3 regions of the Paenibacillus sp. CFBP 13594 genome follow, and region 1 is predicted to be linked to each of the others. Evidence: predicted binding sites of a transcription regulator. Region 1 holds the regulator's gene; each other region holds the start of a gene.
The links. The regulator Rex, encoded in region 1, represses fermentation and respiration genes when NADH is low (regulators of the CRP and FNR family bind a similar motif). The targets are predictions, from matches to a motif close to TTGTGAAATATTTCACAA.
Positions count from the first base shown of each region.

Region 2: the regulator Rex is predicted to act here: its motif matches at 921-938, upstream of nadA (quinolinate synthase NadA).
Region 3: the regulator Rex is predicted to act here: its motif matches at 1,493-1,510, upstream of adhE (bifunctional acetaldehyde-CoA/alcohol dehydrogenase).

Region 1 covers NZ_JACYVQ010000001.1:183,218-185,427, reverse strand. Annotated here, with positions in the region: gene IFU39_RS01105 (amidohydrolase) at 1-1,036, opposite strand, end outside; gene IFU39_RS01100 (redox-sensing transcriptional repressor Rex) at 1,023-1,676, opposite strand; gene dinG (ATP-dependent DNA helicase DinG) at 1,895-2,210, opposite strand, start outside.
Region 2 covers NZ_JACYVQ010000017.1:47,877-50,086, forward strand. Annotated here, with positions in the region: gene ftsH (ATP-dependent zinc metalloprotease FtsH) at 1-710, shown strand, start outside; gene nadA (quinolinate synthase NadA) at 1,009-1,947, shown strand; gene nadB (L-aspartate oxidase) at 1,983-2,210, shown strand, end outside.
Region 3 covers NZ_JACYVQ010000005.1:209,271-211,480, forward strand. Annotated here, with positions in the region: gene adhE (bifunctional acetaldehyde-CoA/alcohol dehydrogenase) at 1-1,412, opposite strand, end outside; gene IFU39_RS17555 (Crp/Fnr family transcriptional regulator) at 1,843-2,210, shown strand, end outside.

The sequences.
Region 1 (2,210 bases):
ACGTTCCGAGGAGTAACGCTTCGCCTGCTGGCACAGCCGTCGGGTCACCAGATACACCTTTGTGGATCAATGCAGCCAGTCTCATTTCCTCGAACATATCCAGGTTGTTGTTGCTTGCCGGTCCGTCTGTTCCGAGTGACACGGTAACTCCTGCTTTCAGTAACGCTGGTACCCGCGCAACACCGGAAGCAAGTTTCAGGTTACTTCCCGGGTTATGGGATACAGCCACATCATGACGGGCCAGAATCTCAATCTCTTCGTCATTCAGATGCACCGCATGTGCAACCAGGGATGGACGTGAGAAAAAGCCCAGTTTCTCCAGATGTGCCACAGGACGCAGTCCATAATCAGCCACGTTCTGCTCCACTTCACGAAGCGTTTCAGACATATGTGTATGGAGAGGAAGGTTCAGGTCGTTCGCGACCTGCACAAGCTTCTCTATGTAGTCAGGAGGGCATGTATATGGGGCGTGTGGCGAGATTACAGTTGTAATGCGACCATCTGCCTGTCCATTCCACTCACGTGCAAACGCTGCCGACTCCTCCAGTTTCCGCAGTTGCTCTTCTTCCGAGCACAGCCCGATTACACCACGTGCCAGTGCTGCTCTAACGCCGGATTGCTCCACAACTTTGGCAACTTGATCCATGTGATCGTACATGTCCAGGAAAGCTGTAGTTCCGCCTTTCAACATTTCAAGCACCGATAGCGAAGTTCCCCAATATACGTCTTGTGAAGTCATTTTCGCTTCCATCGGCCACATTTTTTCCTGCAACCATACTTGCAACGCAAGATCATCTCCGTGCCCTCTGAGCAACGACATTGCTGCATGACCATGCGTATTGATCAGACCCGGCAGGAAGAACAGTCCTTTTCCATCCACTTTGGTACAATTTTTGTCTCCATCCGGCAATGTCTCACCAATATGCACAATCTTGTCATCCTCGACAACCATGTATCCTTGAACCACGTTCCATGTTGTGCCGCCTTCATTAACGGCAAATTTGCCGTTGTGAATTACCCATCTATTTGTTGTCATCTTCCTCGTCGTCCTTTCCAGTCTCCAAGTAATAGGCCAAACTAAGCAGATCCGTTGTAAAGTCAGCATGGTGAATGCGGATATGCGGCGGTGTTTTTAGAATGGTTGGTGCAAAATTAAGAATCGCTTCGATTCCGGATTCAATAAGCTGATCGGCTACATTTTGGGCTTCCGTATCCGGAACCGTGATAATTCCGATGCGGATGTTTTCTGTTTTAACCGCTTCCGTCAATTCATTCATTGGTTTAACCGTCAAACTGTTAATTTGACTACCAATCTTCGGTCCATATGCATCAAATACAGCAACAATCTTCATGTTGTCTTTCAGATATGCGTTGTAGTTGGACAAGGCTTGACCGAGATTACCCGCTCCTACCAGAGCTACATTAATTTGCTGATCGATTTTGAGAATGTGACGAATTTTCTCGATCAAATAGGATACATCATACCCGATCCCTTTACGACCAAAATCACCGAAGTAAGCCAGGTCTTTACGAATTTGGGCCGGATTCAGATCCAGCCTCTGTCCAAGCTCTTGAGAAGAAACAGTAGCCACCTCACGCTGATGCAACTCGTTCAAATAACGCAAGTATACAGGCAGACGTCGTACCACCGCTTCCGAAATTTTATCCGATTTCATTCTTGCTCCCCCTTACCAAGGCCACGATAAAATAATAGATGAAAAGATGAGCATTCTGTATAAACTCAAAGATAAACATGACATTTTATACAGAATGCTCCTTGTAATTTAGGTTATAAGTTCTTACGTGCAACTGCTTTAATCGGATACGGAAATATCTAATAAAGTTTAACGCCAAACGATAGTGTCATGCAATGATATAACGAACAAAACAACCATTATTCTTGTTCATTAGCAGGTTTTTCCAACCACTCGGTAATTCGTGGAACCATCTGCTCCGTGAGCATATGCTCCATTTTGGGACCAGGCAAAGAATATAAAAAGAATTTACCATAGTACGCTTCAATCACCCGTGTATCATAAACAATGACAATTCCTCTGTCCTTCGCTGTACGCACCAACCGGCCAAATCCCTGCTTGAAACGAATGACCGCTTGCGGCACGGACAGTTTCATGAACGGATTTTTCTTCTGTTCCTGAAGCAACTCACTCTTGGCTTCCACCAACGGATGATTCGGTGGCTGGAAAGGCAGT
Region 2 (2,210 bases), on a different contig from region 1:
TACATAAAGTGACCATTATTCCGCGCGGACGTGCGGGTGGATATGTAATCATGTTGCCAAAAGAAGACCGTATGCTGGTTACCAAGCAGGAATTGCTGGATAAAGTAACCGGACTTCTCGGGGGTCGTGTAGCTGAAGAATTGTTCATCGGAGAAATTGGTACTGGTGCATACAGTGACTTCCAGCAAGCGACAGGTATTGTTCGCAGCATGGTTATGGAATACGGTATGAGTGAGAAATTGGGACCTATGCAATTCGGAAGTTCACAAGGACAGGTATTCCTTGGTCGGGATATCGGTCATGAACAGAATTACTCGGATTCCATTGCTTACGAGATTGATCAGGAAATGCAACGCTTTATCAATGACTGTTATGAGAAGTGTAAGGACTTGCTTGTTAAACATTCAAAAGAGATGCACCTGATCGCTCAAACTTTGCTTGAGGTTGAGACTTTGGAAATGGATCAGATCAAGCAATTGATCGAAACAGGTTCTTTGACTCCAAAAGCAGAGAATGACAATGATGGTGAAGGCACACCAACTGAAGGCGGAGAGCCAATCATCGACACCATCGGTGATGTGCGTGTTCGTATTCAAGGTAAAGATGAAACGCCTGAGCCACCAGCTGGAGATATTCCAAACGAAGCTCCGAATCTGGAAAAGGGTAATAACAATAACCCGGATGATGGCGGAACGAAGCCAACGTCTTAATGCACAATACATCTGGCTATGATAGCAGGTGAAATCAAGAGAGCCCTCGAGGCTCTCTTTTTTTATCCATTATTTTAAAAGAGGATAGATAAAGATAAACGGGAGTTAGATGGCGAACCAGTTAGCAAACAGGTGGTTACAGCGCTGTTCCGGGCCTTTTTCATTTATTGACAGAGTCGTGAACGTTGTGTAAATTAGTTGTTAAACCGCTTGTGATTCGTTTCTCAAGCGAAGATAACGACTAGGTTAGCCCACGAAACAGCGCATGACGCTGTCCCGATAAAGGAGAGGATCACAGGTGGAAGCTCTGGCTTTAGAGCGCAAGGCTGAGATGAACCGCGAGCTGCGTGAGCGGCTTATGGTGTTGAAGAAGGAACGTAATGCCATTATTCTTGCCCATTATTATCAACGTGACGAAGTACAGGAGGTTGCCGACTTCCGTGGAGATTCATTTCTGTTAGCCCAGAAGGCAGCACAGACAGATGCGGATGTGATCGTTTTCTGTGGTGTTCATTTTATGGGTGAAAGCGCTAAAATTCTGGCGCCAAATAAAACAGTTATTATCCCGGACGAACGTGCGGGCTGCCCAATGGCAGATATGGTGAATGTGGATGGACTACGCAAATTGAAAGCACAACATCCTAATGCCAAGGTGGTTACGTATATCAATTCCTCGGCTGAAATCAAAGCAGAGACTGACATCTGTTGTACATCGGCGAACGCAGTCCGGGTTATTCAATCGGTGGATTCTGACGAAATTATCTGGGTACCGGATAAAAACCTGGGACATTATGTGCAGCAGCATACAGACAAGAAAATGATTATCTGGGAAGGTTACTGCAACACTCACGATATGCTCACAGTCAAAGATGTGGTGGAGATGAGGGCCAAGCATCCAAATGCAGAGTTTGTTGTCCATCCAGAGTGTCGCCCTGAGGTTGTAGAAATGGGTGATTTTGTAGGCAGCACAACAGCTATTCTGGAGTATTGCAAAAATTCATCAGCGAAGGAATTTATCGTAGGTACCGAAGATGGTACAGGATATCAGCTTCGTCTGGATAGTCCGGATAAACAGTTCCACTTTGCTACCAAGTTCCTCGTATGCCCCAACATGAAGGTGAACAACTTGAAGAAACTGGTGAAATGCCTGGAAACGATGAAGCCGCAAATCTACGTGCCACCGGCCGTTGCCGACAAAGCCAGAGAATCACTAGAGCGCATGTTGTTGGTAAAGTAGGATGCGCTACTCTTGCTCCAAGACAGGTGAATAACATGATACCGCAATATTTAGTTGATTTTGATCTGTCTGCGCTACCCATGGTAGAGACGGATGTACTGGTTATAGGCTCAGGGATTGCTGGTTTGTTTACCGCCATTAAGGCAAGTGAACAACAACGTGTATTAATGATCACGAAGAAGTCTTTACTTGAAAGTAACACCAGATATGCGCAGGGAGGCATCGCTGCGGTTATTGCTGAGGATGATTCACCTGCTTACCAC
Region 3 (2,210 bases), on a different contig from region 1:
TCGAAGTAGACTTTGTTCGGCACTTTGAACCATTGCATATTCACGGTACGGCGAGCCACCCTTTTCACATTGATTAAGTTCACAGCGGTTACGTTAGAAGAAGTCGAGTTACGTCCGTATGATCCGCATCCCAGTGTCAATGATGGCATATTTGTGTTGTAGATATCCCCGATGGCACCGTGTGTGGATGGTGAGTTCACAATAATCCGTCCAGTTTGCAGACGATCTGCGAATTTGCCAATCACTTCTTCATTTGTGGAATGGATAACCGAGGAGTGACCCATGCCGCCAAAAGCAACCACTTCTGCTGCACGTTCAATTCCCTCTGCTGCCGTTTTAACTTTGTAACAAGCGAGTACCGGACTTAATTTCTCAGCCGACAATGGGAATTTCGTACCTACCCCTTCAATCTCGGCCACGAGAATTTTGGTGCCTGCTGGAACTTCAATTCCGCACAACTTCGCAATGCTCACCGCAGATTGACCAACAATCGCCGGGTTCACCGCACATTTCTCGGCATTAATCGCACCTGCTGTCAATTTTGCTGCTTCATCTTTGTTAACAAAGTAACAGCCATTTGCAATCATTTTTTTCTTCACTTGATCAAAGATCGGTTCTTCAATGATGACCGCTTGCTCGGAAGCACAGATCATGCCGTTGTCGAAAGACTTGGACAGGATCAAATCCGTTACTGCCTGATTGATATCCGCGCTTTTCTCGATGAAACAAGGTACGTTACCTGGTCCTACGCCCAGTGCAGGTTTACCACAGCTGTACGCTGCACGTACCATGCCTGATCCGCCTGTTGCCAGAATGAGAGCCACATCATTGTGATTCATCAGTTCGTTTGTACGATCCATGGAAGGATCATCAATCCATTGAATACAATCTGCTGGTGCACCATGTTTCACAGCCGCTTCCAGCAGGATTTTGGCAGCTTCCCGGCTACAATTCTGTGCAGATGGGTGGAAACCAAAGATGATCGGGTTACGCGTCTTGATGGAAATCAATGCTTTAAACATCGTCGTTGATGTTGGATTGGTAACTGGTGTAATCCCCATGATAATGCCGACCGGCTCCGCAATTTTCTGGAAGCTTTCATACTCGTTATCTTCAATCACACCTACGGTTTTGTCATACTTGATGCTGTGGTACACATATTCTGTTGCAAATATATTTTTGGTGATTTTATCCTCATACACTCCGCGGCCTGTTTCTTCTACGGCCATCTTGGCGAGCATCATGTGTTTATCCAGACCCGCAAGCGCCATCGCTTGCACAATCCGGTCAATCTGCTTCTGGTCCATCTTCATGAATGCGGCGTGTGCTTTATTCGCTTTGTCGATTAACGTTTGAATATACTGACCTGCTGTCGGTTCTTTTGCTGGGGCGACTTCGTTCTTTACAGCCATCTCCCTCATCCTCCTAAAGGTTCGTATTAGTTTGTCTCTCTCGTTTACATTCACATCGTAACATGACAATAAACTTAATTATGTGATTTTTTTCACAAAGTATAACAAATTTAATTTAAGTTTTGTAGTGTCCTTCATACGACCATTTTCACTTCCTATTTAAAATATAGGGCTGTAAAATTCATCCTCTCCACTAAAAGTGAATTTTATCACAATGTTTGAAATTTCGTCATTTTTGCCCCCTTTCCTTCCCCCTCAAACGGTAAGATTAGGTATATACTGAACTTAAAAATTGAACCACCGCAATTTGTACCGTCCTTCCTCCCGGCCGAGATGACCCTGATCAGGACGGCAACGGTTTGCGGCAAACCTCGGAGACTACTGGAAACTACAGAAGGTCGTCCGATGGACATAAAGGGGAGATAGACTTATGACAGAACTAACAACTGTACTGGAAAAGCGCGGCAATACCAATTGTTTCTCGGAAGCGAATTTCAACCATTTGCTGGTTACCATGAAAGATAGAACCTATCCGGAAGGTACACATCTGTACTGGGAAGGAGACGTCTCTGACAAACTTTATTATATGAAACGGGGCCGTGCACAGATCACCAAATCCACGGATGAAGGCAAGGAACTAATCATGTACATGTATCAGTCCGGTGATATGATTGGGCAGGCTGATCCCTTTTTTGGCTCTAAACACAGCTTCTCAGCGGAAGTGCTGGAGGATAGTGAGATCGGTGTACTGGAGCATAAAGACCTGGAGATGTTAATCTGCCAGCATTGTGACTTTGC